Regions from separate parts of the Bradyrhizobium cosmicum genome, predicted to be linked through region 4. Evidence: predicted binding sites of a transcription regulator. Region 4 holds the regulator's gene; each other region holds the start of a gene.
What was found. The regulator LexA, encoded in region 4, represses DNA repair genes until DNA is damaged. The targets are predictions, from matches to a motif close to TGTTCNNNNTGTGTTCNG.

Region 1: a site for LexA is predicted at 2,312-2,329, ahead of FNV92_RS27285 (PA0069 family radical SAM protein). Genes of this name have one in related genera too.
Region 2: a site for LexA is predicted at 1,101-1,118, ahead of FNV92_RS24835 (ImuA family protein). Genes of this name have one in related genera too.
Region 3: a site for LexA is predicted at 2,033-2,050, ahead of FNV92_RS26880 (DUF3072 domain-containing protein). Genes of this name have one in related genera too.

The regions. Positions count from the first base shown of each region.
Region 1 covers NZ_CP041656.2:5,683,730-5,688,059, forward strand. The annotation lists gene FNV92_RS27275 (ribonuclease HII) at 1-559, opposite strand, end outside; gene FNV92_RS27280 (VOC family protein) at 636-1,091, opposite strand; gene FNV92_RS27285 (PA0069 family radical SAM protein) at 1,115-2,290, opposite strand; gene FNV92_RS27290 (phosphoketolase family protein) at 2,502-4,330, shown strand, end outside.
Region 2 covers NZ_CP041656.2:5,144,868-5,149,197, reverse strand. The annotation lists gene FNV92_RS24840 (putative DNA modification/repair radical SAM protein) at 1-1,020, opposite strand, end outside; gene FNV92_RS24835 (ImuA family protein) at 1,184-1,972, shown strand; gene FNV92_RS24830 (Y-family DNA polymerase) at 1,869-3,461, shown strand; gene FNV92_RS24825 (error-prone DNA polymerase) at 3,458-4,330, shown strand, end outside.
Region 3 covers NZ_CP041656.2:5,598,806-5,603,135, forward strand. The annotation lists gene FNV92_RS26850 (HWE histidine kinase domain-containing protein) at 1-481, shown strand, start outside; gene FNV92_RS26855 (hypothetical protein) at 478-699, opposite strand; gene FNV92_RS26860 (hypothetical protein) at 844-1,101, shown strand; gene FNV92_RS26865 (hypothetical protein) at 1,197-1,436, shown strand; gene FNV92_RS26870 (hypothetical protein) at 1,537-1,731, opposite strand; gene FNV92_RS26875 (hypothetical protein) at 1,750-1,971, opposite strand; gene FNV92_RS26880 (DUF3072 domain-containing protein) at 2,087-2,281, shown strand; gene FNV92_RS26885 (DUF6496 domain-containing protein) at 2,350-2,634, shown strand; gene FNV92_RS26890 (hypothetical protein) at 2,642-3,004, opposite strand; gene FNV92_RS26895 (Do family serine endopeptidase) at 3,266-4,330, opposite strand, start outside.
Region 4 covers NZ_CP041656.2:3,484,405-3,488,734, forward strand. The annotation lists gene FNV92_RS16780 (GAF domain-containing protein) at 1-550, opposite strand, end outside; gene FNV92_RS16785 (hypothetical protein) at 800-1,228, opposite strand; gene FNV92_RS16790 (hypothetical protein) at 1,418-1,618, opposite strand; gene lexA (transcriptional repressor LexA) at 1,793-2,494, opposite strand; gene FNV92_RS16800 (molybdopterin molybdotransferase MoeA) at 2,671-3,882, opposite strand; gene FNV92_RS16805 (hypothetical protein) at 4,143-4,330, opposite strand, start outside.

The sequences.
Region 1 (4,330 bases), 2.2 Mb from region 4:
CCGGGCAGTCCTGCGCCAGCGCACACATCAGCCGGTCGCGGGTCACCTTGGCGACGATCGAGGCCGCGGCGATGGACAGCACGATACCGTCGCCGCCGATTACGGGCTCGCAATCGCATTCGGTGTCGAGCCGGTCGCGGCCGTCAACGAAGACATGCCTGGGCTGCTCGGGCAGCGCCACCACGGCGCGCTTCAGCGCCCATAGCGAGGCGCGCAGGATGTTGTCGCGGTCAATCCGGGCGCGCGAGGCGACGGCGACCGAGACCTGCGCGGTCGCGCAGATCCTGTCGAACAGCTTTTCGCGCTCCTCCGCCGTCAGCCGCTTGGAATCGTCGATACCGCGGGGGATGCGGTCGGGGTCGAGAATGACGGCCGCCGCCACCACGGGACCTGCCAGCGGCCCGCGGCCGGCTTCGTCGCAGCCCGCGATCGGCCACACGCCGCGCTTGATCAGCGCGCGCTCGCGGCGAAAGCTCGCCTTCGCCGGCGCGGCCCTCTTGCCGGCGTCCTTCTTTGGCGCGTCTTTGGCTGGCTTCCCGGCGGACTTGTCCCGAATCATGACCGGGATCCTGCGCAAGAGGCGTTGCTCGCGCAACCGGGAACCCCGGACAATTCCCGCTATTCAGGCCAGCAGCCTACTCTGCCAGATGCACTCGACGGTCCTCTCCCACCTCGATGCCCGGCGCGACCACGACTTCCCAGGGATGGCCGTCGGGATCGGCAAAATAACCGGAATAGCCGCCATAGTCGGTCTCGTGCGCGGGCTTCAGCAGCGCAGCGCCCTTGCCAACGGCGAAGGCGAGCACCGTGTCGACCTCCTCGCGCGTGGCGCAATTCCAGGCCAACGTCATGCCGCGGAAGGTCGTTGGCCTCGGCTTGTCGGGCGAGACGGCGTCCGCCGCGAGCTGATCCCAGGGAAACAGCGCGAGCACCGGACCGCCGGTGTCGAAGAAGGCAACAGCCTCGCCGGTCGCCTTCAGGCGGCGCGAGAAACCGAGCGCGTCGTAAAAGGCGATGCTGGCGCTGATGTCGCTCACGCCCAGCGTGATGACCGTGAGCCGCGGAATCGGACCGGGGACGTCTTTACTCATGCTACGCCTCGTTTGCATTCCTACTAGAACAGGCTGAGCTGGGCGCCGTCCGGCTTCGGCCTCGCAAAGTGATCCGTCGTCAGCTTCGCACGGCGCTTGTTGAGTCCGAGCCTGTCGCAGGCGATCTCGAAGCGGCGGCCGATGGTCCAGGCCATCGGGCCGGTGCCCTTCATCCGCTCGCCCCATTTTGCGTCGTAGTCGCGGCCGCCGCGCATGTCGCGGATCAGCGTGAAGACGTGGCGGTAGCGGTCCGGATAGTTCGCCATCAGCCATTCACGGAAGAGATCGCGCACCTCCAGCGGCAGCCGCAGCAGGATGTAAGAGGCTTCCTTGACGCCGGCGTGGGCCGCCGCATCCAGAATGCGCTCCATCTCGGAATCATTCAGCGCAGGGATCACCGGGGCGACCATCACGGTTGTCGGAATGCCTGCGTCCGAGAGCTGCTTCAGCGCCTCCAGCCGCTTCGACGGCGTCGACGCTCGCGGTTCCATGGTGCGGGCCAGTTTCGGATCGAGCGAGGTGACGGAGATACCAACCTTGGCAAGGTTGCGCTTGGCCATCCGCGACAAAATGTCGATGTCGCGCGTCACCAGCGCCGATTTGGTGACGATGCCGACGGGATGGCCGGCGCGCTCCAGCACCTCCAGAATACCGCGCATGATCTTTCGCTCGCGCTCGATCGGCTGATAGGGATCGGTGTTGGTGCCGATCGCGATCATCCGCGGCTCGTAGCCGGGTGCGGCGAGCTCCTTTTCGAGCAGCGCGGGCGCCTCCGGCTTGACGAACAGTTTCGACTCGAAGTCGAGCCCCGGCGACAGGCCGAGATAGGCATGGGTCGGGCGCGCGAAGCAGTAGACGCAGCCGTGCTCACAGCCGCGATAGGGATTGATCGAGCGGTCGAAGCCGATGTCGGGCGACTCGTTGCGGGTGATCACCTTGCGCGAGGTGTCGACGGCCACAGTGGTCTTGAACGGCGGCAGCTCTTCCAGACTCTGCCAGCCATCGTCGAAGGCGACCCGCGCCTCGGCCTCATAGCGGCCGCTGGCGTTGGATTGCGCGCCCCGCCCGCGCCTGCGCTGGCTGTCGATGGCGACAGCCAGCTCGGGGAAAGCGGCGGGAAAATCGGAAGGCGCACCCGCCGGCTCGGAGGGCGCCGTGACCGGCGGGTGCTTGAGGGCACGAGAGGATGCTCGACTCATGAAGCCAAGATAGCACGCGCCCGGAACAAATCAAGAACAAGAACGAAAAGCTGGAAAACAACCCCATGCACAGGAGCCGCCCAAATTTCGGGCGCGGTCTTTTGACATCACGCAACACGCCCGTCATGGCCATCCCGTTTGATGTCGGACGGGGATCAATCGTGCCGGAACAAAGTTGGTGACGGTCGCTGGGGTGAAAGTCGGCAGGAATATGAAAAATCAACAACAATCGGCTTTAGCGCGCAGCGACCTCGATCTGCTGGATCGCTACTGGCGCGCCGCGAACTACCTTTCCGTCGGGCAGATTTATCTGCTCGATAACCCTCTGCTGCGCGAGCCCTTGCGGCCCGAGCACATCAAGCCGCGTTTGCTCGGCCATTGGGGCACGACCCCCGGTTTGAATTTCATCTACGCCCACCTCAACCGCGTCATCCGCGCGCTGGATCTCAGCGTGCTCTATGTCTGCGGTCCCGGCCATGGCGGCCCCGGCATGGTCACCAACACCTATCTCGAAGGCAGCTACAGCGAGATCTACCCGAACATCGCGCGCGATACGGACGGATTGCGCAAGCTGTTCAGGCAGTTCTCCTTCCCCGGCGGCATTCCGAGCCATGCAGCGCCGGAAACGCCGGGCTCGATCCACGAGGGCGGCGAGCTCGGCTATGCGCTGGTGCACGCCTATGGCGCCGCGTTCGACAATCCCGATCTGATCGTCGCCTGCGTCGTCGGCGACGGCGAGGCCGAGACCGGCCCGCTCGCGGCGTCCTGGCACTCCAACAAGTTCCTCAATCCCGTGCACGACGGCGCGGTACTGCCGATCCTGCACCTCAACGGCTACAAGATCGCCAACCCGACCGTGCTCGGGCGGATGCGCGACGAGGAGATCCGCGATCTGTTCCGCGGATTCGGCCACGAGCCGCTGTTCGTCGAAGGCGACGATCCCATCTTGATGCACCAGGCCATGGCGGATGCGTTCGACGTCGCGTTCGCCAGCATCCGCTCGATCCAGCAGCACGCCCGCGACGGCCGCAAGGAGATCGAGCGGCCGCGCTGGCCGATGATCGTGCTGCGCAGCCCGAAGGGCTGGACCGGCCCGAAGGAAGTCGACGGCAAGAAGGTCGAGGGCTTCTGGCGCGCGCATCAGGTGCCGGTTGCAAGCTGTCGTGAGAATCCGGCGCATCTGAAAATCCTCGAAGACTGGATGCGCAGCTACGAGCCGGAAAAGCTCTTTGACACGAGCGGCGCACTGATCCCCGAGCTCCAGGCGTTGGCACCCGAGGGCAATCGCCGCATGGGCGCCAATCCGCACGCCAATGGCGGGCTGTTGAAGAAAGAGCTGAAGCTGCCGGATTTCCGCAGCTTCGCGGTCGAAGTGCCGCAGCCCGGCAGTGTCACGGGAGAAGCGACGCGCGAGCTCGGCAAATTCCTGCGCGATGTCATTCGCCTCAACGCCGCCGAGCGCAATTTCCGCATCATGGGTCCGGACGAGACGGCGTCAAACCGTCTCGACGCGGTGTTCGAGGAAACCGAGCGGGTCTGGATGGAGCCGATCGAACCCTACGACGTGCATCTCGCGCAGGATGGCCGCGTGATGGAGGTCTTGAGCGAGCATCTTTGCCAGGGCTGGCTCGAAGGCTACCTCCTCACCGGTCGCCACGGCTTCTTCTCCTGCTACGAGGCCTTCATCCACATCGTGGATTCCATGTTCAACCAACACGCCAAATGGTTGAAGGTGACGCGGCATCTGCCGTGGCGGCGCCCGATCGCCTCGCTCAACTATCTCCTGACCTCGCATGTCTGGCGGCAGGACCACAACGGCTTCAGCCATCAGGACCCCGGCTTCGTCGATCTCGTCGCCAACAAGAAGGCCGATATCGTCCGCATCTATTTCCCGCCGGATGCCAACACGCTGCTCTGGATCGCCGATCACTGCCTGCGCACCTACAACCGCATCAACGTGATCGTGGCCGGTAAGCAGCCGGCGCCGCAATGGCTGTCGATGCAGGACGCCGCCACGCATTGCGATGCCGGCATCGGCAT
Region 2 (4,330 bases), 1.7 Mb from region 4:
CACGCGCAGCAGCTCCTCGCGGCTGGCGCGGTTGATGTCGAGCGGGAAGCGGTCGCGGTTGCGCAGCGCCCAGGCGAGCTTGGGGTCGATGTCGAGCGGCAGCATGGCGCTGTCGTCGACGATCTCCGCAACGTCGAACCCGTAGAACCGCATCAGCCAGTCGGCCTGGTAGAGCCGGTGTTCGCGTAGCAGCGGCGGTTGCACCAGAGGCAAGGCGCGGCTGGCGTCGGGGATCGGGCTGAAGGCGGAGTAGTAGACGCGCCTCAGCTTGTATGAGCCGTAGAGATTGGAGCTTGTGTGCAGGATGGTGTGGTCGGAGGCGCTATCTGCGCCGACGATCATCTGCGTGCTTTGGCCGGCGGGCGCGAAGCGTTGCGGCCTGGCCTTCGTCTTTGCGCTGCGGCTGTCCTCGGCCTCGTCCAGCTTCAGCCGCAGCCGGCCCATGGTGCGGCGGATCGCGCGTACGTCCTTCTCCGGCGCGAATTGCTGCAGGCTCGTCTCCTCGGGCATCTCGATGTTGATGGAGAGACGATCGGCATATCTGCCGGCTTCCGCGATCAGCGCGTCGTCGGCTTCCGGAATGGTCTTGAGGTGGATGTAGCCGCGGAAGTGATGTTCTTCGCGCAGTTTGCGCGCGACGCCGACCACCTGCTCCATGGTGTAATCGGGGCTGTGGATGATGCCGGAGGAGAGGAACAGCCCTTCGATGTAGTTGCGCCGATAGAAGTCGAGCGTCAGCTTGACCACCTCGTCGATGGTGAAGCGGGCGCGCGGCACGTTGCTGGAGGCGCGGTTGACGCAATAGAGGCAATCGTAATTGCAGGCGTTGGTCAGCAGCACCTTGAGCAGGGAGATGCAGCGTCCATCCGGCGCGTAGGAGTGGCAGATGCCCATGCCCGGCGCGGTCGAACCCATGCCCTTGCCGTCGCTGGAATCCCGCTTCTCGGTGCCGCTGGAGGCGCAGGATGCATCGTATTTGGCGGCGTCCGCCAGGATCTCCAGCTTACGTTGTACGTCCATCGTGGAATCCCTTTGATTCAACTCATGAATCAGACCGAACGCCAATTCGATTGACGCCCGGGCCGCCGTTAGCTTTATATTAGAACATATCATGAACAAATGAGCCAGCCGCAGGTTCTTATTTTTGAGAGCCTTGGCAATCACCCCTGAAGGAGCGGCGACGATGAGCGGCGCACGCATCAGCGCGCTTGCGACCTTGCGCGGCCAGATCGAGCGCATCGAAGCGGCGGAGGTCGTGCATCAGCGTGATCGCGTCGCGCTTGGCCATCGCGAGGTCGACAGCGCGCTGAAGGGCGGGCTCGCGCGCGCTGTGATCCACGAGGTGTTTTGCGAGGGGCGGCAGGGGGCGGCCGCGACGGGTTTCGTCATGGGTCTCGCGGGGCGCGTGTCGGCGCGCCGGCCGCTGCTGTGGGTGCGGCAGGATTTTTCGGAACTGGAAACCGGCGCGCTGTCGATGAGCGGGCTGGCCGAGCTCGGCCTCGATCCGCGCCGCGTGGTGATGGTGCGCGCTGCGGATGTCGAGAGCGCGCTGCGCAGTTCGGCCGATGCGCTCGCCTGCGATGCCCTCGGCGCGGTCGTGCTCGAACTCTGGGGTGAGACGCGGCAGTTCGACCTCGTGGCGAGCCGCAAGCTGACGCTGGCCGCGCAATCGTCCGGTGTCACCGGCTTGATGTTGCGGATGGCGGCGCAGCCGCTGCCCTCGACCGCCGAGACGCGGTGGATGCTGCGCGCTGCGCATTCGCCGCCGGGTGCGATGTGGAGTGCATGGGGCGCGCCGCGCTTCGATGCCGAGCTGTTGCGCAATCGTCATGGCCCGTGCGGCCGGTGGATCATGGAATGGAAATGTGATGAGTGCCAGTTCAGTGAACCGTCGGCGCATCCTCAGCCTGTGGCTGCCGCGCCTGCCCATCGACCGGATCCAGCGGTTCTTCGGCAACGTCGGACTGCATGAGACCAATGAGCCCAGCATCGTCGTCATCAAGGACAACAACGCGCTGGTGATCCATGCGCTTGACGATGCGGCGTCGCGTTTGGGGCTGTATATCGGCCAGCCGCTGGCCAATGCGCGGGCGATGTGTCCGGACTTGAAAGTGTTCGACGCCGATGTCGTGGCCGACGCGAAGACGCTCAGTGACATCGCCGACTGGTGCGACCGCTTCACGCCGCTGGTGGCGCTCGATCCACCGCACGGGCTGTTCCTTGACATCACCGGCTGCGCGCATCTGTTCGGCGGCGAAGCGGCACTGTTGCAGACGCTGGTCCGTGCGCTCGGCCGGCAGGGTTTTGCCGTCAGTGCGGCGATTGCCGGCACCTCGGTCTGCGCGCGTACGCTGACGCGGCAGACCTCAGGCACCATCGTTGCCGATGGCGGGGAAGCCGCGGCGATCGACCGGTTTCCGGTGTCCGCGCTCGGTGCAGGCGAAGCCATCACCACCGGTTTGCGCCGAGCGGGCCTGAAAATCATCGGCGATGTCGCTGCGCGCGCGCCAGGCGAGATCACGGCACGCTTCGGCGCGCGGTTCTCCACGCTGCTCGCGCATGCGCTGGGACAGGGCGATGCGCCGATCAATCCGCGAAAGCCGCTGCCTGATTACATCGTGGAGAAGCGCTTCGCCGAGCCGATCGCGACCGACACCATGATCGCGATGACGCTGTCGCGCCTTGCCGACACGTTGATCGCATCCATGGAGAAACAGGGCAAGGGCGCGCGCCGGCTGGAAGCCGCCTTCTTCCGCACCGACGGCGTGGTGCGCGCGATCATGGTCGAGACCGGGCGGCCGGTGACGAAAAGCGCGGTCATCGACCGTCTGTTCCGCGAGCGCCTCGACGCGCTCGCCGACCCCCTCGATCCCGGCTTCGGCTTCGACATGGTGCGGCTGTCGGCGAGCCGCACCGAGATCGTGGTGCAGGAGCAGCGCGATCTCGACCCCCATGTCCATGACAATGACGAGCTCGCCGCGCTGATCGACCGGATCGCCGCGCGCATCGGCGGAAAGCGCGTTGTCGTGCACCTGCCGCAGGATACGCATATCCCCGAATGTGCGGTGCTGGCAGCGCCGGCGCAGCACCATCTCGCCGTCGCCATGCAGGCCGAATGGCCGGCGCGCACCGAGAACGAGCCGCCGCTGCGTCCCTTGCGGCTGTTCGACAGACCGGAGCCGATCAATGTGCCGTTCGCGACCGTGCCCGATGGGCCGCCGCATCAGTTCACCTGGCGCCGCGCGCTGCATGCGGTGGTGCGGGTGGAAGGACCCGAGCGCATCGCCATGGAATGGTGGCGGCAGGACGGCAGGCAGCTGACGCGGGATTATTTCCGCATCGAGGATGCCGAAGGCCTGCGCTTCTGGATTTTCCGCGACGGTCTCTATGAGGGGGAAGTGTTCGACGGCGACGGCAAGCCCGCTTCTCCCGGCTGGTATGTCCACGGTCTCTTCGCATGATCACGCCCGCTTATGCCGAGATCGGCATCACCACCAATTTCTCCTTCCTGCGCGGCGGCTCGGATCCGCGCGCCTATGTGCATCAGGCGAGCAAGCTCGAGATCCCCGCAATCGGCATCGCCGATCACAACACGCTCGCCGGCGTGGTGCGGGCCTGGAAGGAGCTTGATCATGAGAAGGTGCTGAACAAGCCGAAACTGCTGGTCGGCGCGCGCATCGTCTTCGTCGACGGCACGCCCGACATCTTTGTATATCCGCGCGACCGCGCAGCCTATGGAAGGCTGTGCCAGCTCCTCACAAGGGGCAAGCGCGGCGACGACATCACGCGGATCGAGAAGGGCGAGTGCCATCTCACCTTCGCCGATCTCCTGGTGTTTTCCGAAGGCCAGCTCCTGGTCCTGACGCTGCCGCATCGCTTCGATGCGGCGCAGACGCTGGATATTCTTGCAAAGCTGAAAGCAAGCCGCGCCGATGGCGTGTGGCTGGCGGCGAGCCTGATCTATCGTGGCGACGACCGCCGCCGTCTGTCACGGCTCGATGATCTCGCGGCGGCAGCCAAGGTGCCGCTGCTCGCGACCAACGAGGTGCTCTATCACGATGCCGGCCGTCGTCCGCTCCAGGATGTGCTGACCTGCATCCGGGAAAAGACCACGATCGAGGCGATCGGGCGGAAGCTGGAAGCCAATGCCGAGCGCTTCCTGAAGACACCGCGCGAAATGTCCCGGCTGTTCCGCGACTTCCCTGAAGCCATCGCGGAGACGATGCGCTTTGCTGACAAGATCGTCTTCGCGCTCGACCAGCTCAAATACCAGTATCCGGACGAGCCGGTGCCGCCGGGCAAGACCGCGCAGGGCCATCTGGAGGACCTG
Region 3 (4,330 bases), 2.1 Mb from region 4:
GTCGCTGTCGAGCTGGCAAGGCGCGGAGCTCTCCAAGCTGATCGAGGAGGAACTTGCACCCTATTCGCTCGGAGGCCAGATCAAGCTGGCGGGTCCCGAGGTTCAGTTGCTGCCGGCGACCGCGCAGACGCTGGCGCTGGCCCTGCACGAGCTTTTCACCAACTCGGCGAAGTACGGCGCGTTGTCGGCGCGGTCGGGTCGGCTTGCGATCGGCTGGCAGGTCGAGGACGACCACCTGACATTGACCTGGGACGAAACCGGCGGTCCGCTGGTCGGGCCGCCGAAGTCCCGCGGCTTCGGCACACGGAGCCTTCTTGCCAGCGTCGAATCCCAGCTCGGCGGACAGGCGGAGTTCAACTGGCGGCCCGAAGGCCTGTTGTGCCGCCTCAAGGTGCCGCTGACGATAAAGGGTGCAGCGCCGACCAGCGCGGGAAAGTTCGACGCGGTTCGCTCCGAGGCTCTTCAGCGGGCTTCAGGTTAGCGCGACGCGACGACCCTGATACGCGTCATCGGCCGAGACTCGTCAGCCAGACGTCCTTCCAGCCATGCTTCCGTTTGCGAGAGATCGCGCAGCGCCCGCGCGTAGCGTCGGGCTGCGCTCCGCTCGGCGCCGCGCGGCAGCGTGCGTGCCTTGCGCAGCATGTCCGCGGCCGCGTTGCGATAGGCGAGCGAGCGATAGAGAAAGACGACCTTACCCATATCGGAGTTCCCGTGTCGTGTTGATAGGGTTCATCCTCGCAAGACAGGCATGAACGTCGGATGAAGCGGCGAATGACAAATCTTTGATCAGAATGGAACCCGCAATCATCACTCGCGTTTTTTCGCCATATTCAGAGGCGGTCCATGCGCGCAAAGAAGTCGCCGAGCCTCCTCTCTTCCACTGGCATTATCAGGCTGATGACGCATGCGCTCATGGGCGCCGCGCTCGGCCTCGCCTTCGGTCTTGCTCTCATCCTGTCCAATCCGGCGGTCGGGAACTTGTTGAGCCACGGCGGAAGGTCCGCGGCGGTCGTCTTCGTCGTCACGCTGGTGACCACCTTCGCGATCGGCGCGACGCTCACGGGAATCGTGTTCATGATCGCCGAGGACAAGGAATTTTGAAGCGCGCGTGAAGCGCATGGGGCCGTTCAATCGGAACCCCCGCGGTGAATGGCGGTTGGCTGCCTGCGTCAATTCAACTCAGGGAGTTCCCGCGCATGAAGACCACCAAGCTTGCTCTCGCCGTGATGCTGGCCACCGGCGTCGCCGCCGCCCCGTTCGCCGCGCAGGCGAAGTCGCACAAAGCCAAGCACGAATCCGCGACCCAGTCGTCGCAGACGACAGGCGCGAATACGAAATCCAAGGGCGCCGATCCCTCCGGTCAAGGCGGCTCCGGCCCCGGTTCAGATCAGGGCGGCACCATGACGAACAACAAGGGCACCACCAACAGCAAGTGAGTGCCAGAAGACGATGCAATCACTGAGCCCCGCGGTGACGCGGGGCTTTTTTTGCTTCGACGATCAATTGAGCACGCGTGGGCCTTAGCCACCCTGGATGTCAGTGATTGCCTGGACGACCGACTGCGGAGCTTGTCTTCACGAGGTGATCGAGCTGCGCACGCTTGCGTGCGATCAGGAGCTGGGCTGCGGCATCGTCGAGGCCCGCACGCTGCAACTGCCGGATGGCTGAGCCGAGCTCGAGAATCTCGGCGCGCAGTTTTAGAATCCGGTACGCGTCCGGGTCTTCCTCCACCGCACGCTCCCAAAGCTTTCAGCGGCGCGCGATCGCACGCGGGGGATTGCTGGCTGTCTTGACGGGACGAAGGCTCACCCGGTCGCGGACGTCAGGCAGGACATCACCGCCGCCGGCAGCCTTCCATTCGCCGATCAGCAAGGTGATGTTCCGGCGCAGATCCATCTGCGCCAGGGCCTTTTCCGTGCAGTCGCGATCGCGATTGACGAGGTCGCGCACCGACGCCTCCATATCGGCCATTGCCAGCCTCAAGGCACTGATTTTACGTCTAATTTCATTAATTCTGTTGTCCATGGCTTGTTAGAACAAAATAAGAACATATAGTCAAGCCGAGATTCCAGAACGGAGAGGTCAGATGCAGGTTCAGGGTAAATATGACGCCAGGGCTTTCCTCGCGGAGCAGATGACGCGGGCGCAAGGCCTGAGATTGAAGCGGCTGAGCGAGGAGGCCTATCAACCCGGGCAATACAATCGGGATCTGTCCTCCGCCGAGGCGGCGCGCCGCATCCAGGTGCTCGAGGCGGAGATCGAGCTGGCGAACTCGTTCTGAGGCGCGCCTCGCGCCTGGAACGTTGCGTCAGCGATACGGTTCTTTCCCGATGCCAAGGGAGAGAGTCGATGGCACGTAAGGCAACGAAACGCCGCTATTCCCGCAGCGCCGGCGATGATGTCGAGCGCGAAATGCGTCGTTACAAGAAGGGCAACGCGAAAAGCGGCCCGGGCGGCCGCGGTGGACGGGTGAAGAGCCGCAAGCAGGCGATTGCAATCGCCCTGTCGGAAGCACGCGCGAAGGGCAAGAAAGTCCCGAAGAAGGCGTCGAAGCGAAAGACGACCAAGAAAACGGCAAGCAAGACAACCAAGAAGGCGAAGAAGAGCGCGAAGCGCAAATCCAGCAAACGGTGACGCAGCGTCAGATCATGCTGCCCGGCATGAAGCAGCGGATCGATATCCCGAACGCGGTTTTGACCGGCCAGACCATGGTGCGGCCGGCACGGTTCGGCTCGGTGATGACGGCCTCGTCAGGCACGTCGACCCACTGCCCGTCGAGCCGCACGCGATAGTGCCCGTCATGCGATTCCCAATCGGGATCGGACACCGCAAATCCGTCTGCATCCGAGCAGCACGGGCCGAGATGGCTGCGAAGGCTATCGAACCAGGGTTTCAAGGCTGAGTTGGCGTAGCGGCCATCGTCGCGCCCGAGGGCGCTTCCGCTCGTCATCACGATCGGCGCCACCAGCAGCGCACACGTCAGCGAGAGCTTCAATCGATCCATGTCGGCACCGATCAAATGCAAACGTCAGGTTCCACAAGACGGCCCGACGTCCGGAGTTCTACTCCGTCCTTTGCCTGGCACCGTCATTGGCGCCAAAGCGCAACACGCACAGTGACGAGCGAACGCGGCTTTTTCGGACGAACCCGTCATCATTGCTGCCGTTAACGCGAATGTTATCGGCGGCCTGTGGGTATCTCGGATGCGAACGAGAAAAGGCGGCCCGAAGGCCGCCTTTTGGCGTTTGCGCTGGAATAGCTCGACTTACGCCAGCGGTACCGCGACAAACCGGGTCGCCTCCGCGCTCTTCACCTGCAACAGCACGCTGTTCTTGCCGGACGATTTAGCCTGCGCCAGCTCGGACCGGACCTCGCCGACATTGGCGACGGGCTTGCCGCCGACATTGAGGATGACGTCGCCGGTCTGGATGCCACGTTGCGCGGCCGGCCCCTCCGGATCGACCTCGGTGACGACGACACCCTTCTGGCCCGCGCCCTGGACGTCGCCGGCCGGAGCCAGGCTGAGCCCAAGGCGCGGTGTGCCGGCGCCGGGCTGCGCCTTGCCCTCACCGGACTTGGCGTGCTGCTCGTTCGGCAACTCGCCAAGCGCCAACGTCACGGTCTTGCTGTCCCCCTTGTGGAAGACATCGAGCTTCACCGAGCTCCCCGGCGCCAAGGTGGCGATGGTGCGGGCGAGATCACGGGAGTCCTTGGTGGCCGTGCCGTTGACGGCGGTGATGACATCACCCGCCTCGATGCCCGCCTTCGCCGCCGGACTTCCATCCTGCGGAGTGTCGACGATCGCGCCGCGCGCTTCCTTGAGACCGAGGCTGTCGGCAATGTCAGCAGTCACCGGCTGCACCTGCACACCGAGCCAGCCGCGCGTCACCACGCCCTTGTCCTTCAACTGCGCGACGACGAGTTTTGCGGTCGAGGCCGGAATGTCGAAGCCGATGCCGACCGAACCGCCCGACGGCGAGAAGATCGCGGTGTTCACGCCGATCACGTTGCCGCTCATGTCGAAGGCCGGACCGCCGGAATTGCCCTTGTTGATCGGCGCGTCGATCTGGATGAAATCGTCATAGGGACCATTGCCGATGTCGCGGCCGCTGGCCGAGACAATGCCGGCGGTCACGGTGCCGCCAAGGCCGAAGGGATTGCCGACCGCGACCACCCAGTCGCCGATCCGCGGCTTCTGGTCGGAGAATTTGACGAACGGAAAGTCCTTCTTGCCATCGACCTTGATCAGCGCGAGATCGGTCTTGGGATCGGTGCCGACCACCTTCGCGGTGTAGACCGTGCCGTCGTCCATCGTCACCTGCACCGACGT
Region 4 (4,330 bases):
TGGCGGCGTCCTCCCAGCGCAGGAAGCTCTTGGCGTCGTGCAAATCCTTGATGATCAGCGGCAGGTCGGCTTTCCAGGTGCGGCCGGGCAGGCCGAAGCCGCGCGGAAACCGGGTGTGGCGGGAGTTAAACTCGAACATCTCCGCCGCGCCGTAATAGCCGTCGACCAGCCCCATCTCGTGGGACATTTGAGCGTCGTTGTGCCAAAGCTCGATTGCGCCGACATGTGCCTCGTCGTCACCGCAGAACAGCACCATGACGGCTTGCAGGAATTCGCCGGCGAATACCGGCACGGCCACGCCGCAGGTGAGGCCGGCTGCGAGCGCCTGATCCGTCCGCTTGAAGTAGGAATTCGCGAATTTGGTGAGGATCACGGGATGGCCGCAGGCCCAGGCCTTGCCGGGAAGGCCCTCGTCATACCCGAAACGCAGATCTTCGCTGGCGGCCTTGAACGCGGATAGCCCTTCGCTGTAGAGGCCGCCGCCGAATTTCAGCCGCATGCGCGTCCGGTCGGGCACCCAGAGTTCAACGACGCGAATGAAGGTCTTCATCGAACGTGCCCGCCTCCAAGAGCCAAGACACCAGCCGGGACACCAACCGGAACAGCATCGGCCATTTGCTTGCGGAACGGACGTTCAAAATTCAGGCAGGACCGCGCAAACTTCGTGCGGCGGAGAGGGATGGTGGGCTGGCTTCGCCGTTTCGGGTTCTGGAGACGCAAACCAATCCGTGTCGCCGGCCTCGGCCGGCGATGGCGATTTCAATCCCGTGTCCCGACTCGAAGGCCGGGGATGGCTGCGTTAGCCGATCGGCAGGCGGGTGATGGTCGGTCGGCCGTTGGCGTTGGACTGCGGCTTGTTCTCGCCAGGGGGCTGTGTCACCGGCAGTTGCAGCACGGTCGCGTGCTGGCCTTCGACGAGCTGCGTCACCAGCACGTATTTGCCGTCGGGGAATTCGATCGCGTCATGATGACGGTCGGGAATGTGTGGATCGATCTTGCCGAACTTGCCGACGCGGGAGTTTACGGTGCGCGTCCAGATCCAGCGATTGTCGTAGCGGACGTTGTCGGCGAAGGCGAGCTCCGTTCCCGGCAGCAGGCAGACCGCAACGGTCGGATCAGCTGCGGAGGCAAAGCCGCGCGTCGAGGTGCCGCGGAAGGTTGTCGAGACGATCGTCTCGCCGATTTCCGCGGGACGCGATGCGACGGCATGCAGGCTGTAGTCACACATCGGGATGCTCCTCATGCAAGATAGCAGCCCGCGCCTCTTCTGAGGCGGAGGCCTCTATCAGAGTGGAAGCACCAAGCGTCTGCCCGGTTGTAGGCAAATCTGCGGCTCGCCGCCGCAGGCCGCGATCACATTATCTTTTTCGACCGCGCTGGGAACAATGCCTGTTGCCGTGCATTCCGGCCGCGCGTGTCAGCGCCCCGCAGGCGCCGACCAGCCCGAATACTGCCAGCCCGGCTGCGACGGCTGCTCCACCGCGTTGCGTGCATTTCTGACTTGTTCGCTCACGGCGTTGTCCTTGCGGACGTGGTGCCGCGCTTGTGCGGCAACGGCCTGCGACGCTGATGCTGCGACCAGCGCCGCCGTGACTGCGCTTATGATGATCTTGCGCATGACTTCTCCTCGACTCTTCAAGGCCGCACAGCGATGAGTGCTTCGTGCGGCGTGTCGAGGATGTAGCGCCGGAGGAGGGGGCGGATAATCTGCGCGAAACCAGAAGGACTATCCAGCGGGAGCGGACAATCGTCCGCTCCAGTCGTTGACCGCGATCGCTGATCGCGGACGGGTCTAGTATTTCCGGTAAAGCCCGATCAGCTTGCCCTGGATCTTCACCCGGTTGGGCGGCAGGATGCGCACTTCATAGGCCGCATTGGCGGGCTCGAGAGCGATCGAGGCGCCGCGGCGGCGGAAGCGCTTGAGCGTCGCTTCCTCGTCGTCAATCAATGCCACGACGATATCGCCGGTGTCGGCGCTCTCGTTGCGCTGGATCAGCGCCATGTCGCCGTCGAGGATGCCGGCCTCGACCATAGAATCGCCGCGCACTTCCAGCGCGTAATGCTCGCCCGAGCCGAGCATGTCAGGCGGTACACTGATGGTGTGGCTGCGGGTCTGCAACGCCTCTATCGGCGTACCGGCGGCGATCCGGCCCATGACCGGTACCGCGACGGGACGCTCGCCCTCGTCGGCGGGCGGGCTGGAGGTGGTGCGTACCTTGCCGAGATTGCCCTCGATGACGCTCGGCGTGAAGCCGCGGCGGCTGCCGGCGGCGGCCTGAAGCTCGGGAAGCTTGATCACCTCGATGGCGCGGGCGCGGTTCGGCAGCCGGCGGATGAAGCCGCGCTCCTCGAGCGCGGTGATCAAGCGATGGATGCCCGATTTCGAGCGCAGATCGAGCGCGTCCTTCATCTCGTCGAAGGAGGGCGGCACGCCGCTTTCCTTCAGCCGTTCGCTGATGAATCGCAGAAGCTCGTATTGTTTGCGCGTTAACATCTCGACCAAAATCCCCCGGTTGATGTCGTCCGATTCCGAGACGCTGAATTCAGCAGTAAGCCGCTACATGCTCGAAACAAATCATGAACGGACACTATATGTTCGATACATGTTCCGCAACTGCTTAATTTACCGTGAACGCCGCAGAGTTCGCGGAACGCATGCGAACGAGGCGGTCAGACGGGCAGTCGCAACACCTCGCAGGGCGCGCCGGATTCGGCCTTCGGCGCGAACGGCGCGCGCACGAGAAGTGCCTGTGCTGCAGCGAGATTCGAAAGCAGCGAGGAATCCTGGTCATCGACGGGAATGGCAGCGAGCGTGCCGTCATCACGCAGCTCGAGGCGTGCGCGCAGATAATCCTCGCGCTGGTCATTGGCGCGGACGTCGCGGCCGAGCACCGCGCGCTCGCGGCGGTGATGAATCACCGAGCGGCCCGACAGCGCACGAATCAGCGGTACCATGAACAGGAAGCCGCACACGTAGGATGACACGGGGTTGCCGGGCAGGCCGATCACGCGCATCGCCCCGAGCCGGCCGTTCATCATCGGCTTGCCCGGCCGCATAGCGATCTTCCAGAACGCCATCGAGACGCCTTCGTCCCGCAGCGCCTGCTGGACCAGATCATGGTCGCCGACCGAGGCGCCGCCGGTCGTGATCAGGATATCGGCGCCACTCTCGCGGGCGCGCCGGATGCCGGCGGTGGTCGCTGCAAGCGTGTCGGCGGCAATACCGAGGTCGATTGTGTCGGCGCCTTCGCTGCGGGCGAGCGCATGCAGGGCGTAGCCGTTGGAATAGACGATCTGGCCGGGACCCGGCGCGCTGCCCGGCATCACCAGCTCGTCGCCGGTGGCGAGGATGGCGACCTTCGGACGGCGGCGGACGGGCAAATGCGGGTGATTCATGCCGGCGGCGAGCGCGAGGTCGCGCTCGGTGAGGCGGGCCCCCTTGCGCAACAGCACGTCTCCTTCCGAGAAGTCGACGCCGGCGGGACGGATGTGACGCCCGGTCACGGCGGCTTCCCTGATCGTGACGCGCTTGCCCTCGGCAACCGTATCCTCCTGGATCACGACGGCGTCGGCACCATCAGGAACGACGCCCCCGGTGAAGATCCGCACCGCTTCGCCGGCGCTGACCGTTCCCGCAAACGGCCGGCCCGCCGCGACCTCGCCGATCACTTTCAGTTGGGAATCGATCTTCGCCGCATCGGCCGCGCGCACCGCATAGCCGTCCATCGCCGACATTGCCTGCGGCGGCTGCGTCCGCAGCGCGGCGATATCGCGCGCGAGCACACGGTGAAAGGCCTGGCCGAGGGCGACCGCTTCCTCGGCCAGAGGCTCTGCACCCGCCAGCACGGACGCAAGCGCATCGGAAACCGGCATCAAGGCCACGGGTCAGACTCCTGCGAGCACGTTCTGCAAATCGGCGGCGAGAGTTCTAGCTGAGTGCAGGCGCGGAGGCAAAACAGCGATGGCGCAGGATGACTTATCCTGCGCCGTCTGACTTGCGGGCGAAGGGGAACGTCAACGAAGGATAGACGTCAGCTCCGCCGCTGCATGATCCGAGAGGCGAGACAGAGCGGCACCAGCGTGGCGATGGCAAATACGAGAATCGCACGCACGAGAAGGGCGAGTGCCACGGCCAGTGTCGATCACGTCCCCGGCTGCCTGCGCGGACTGACATCCGGCGCGGCGGCGCCCTGGTCCCTGTCGGGCATCGGGTCGGCCTGGGCTTTCAGGTCGGCGGCCTTGCTGATCAGTTTTGCGGAGAGGTCAGAGTCCGAGGTGGTTCTGGCGAATTTCATCAACAGGGAGGCCTGCTTGGTGAGGTAGGTTTTGC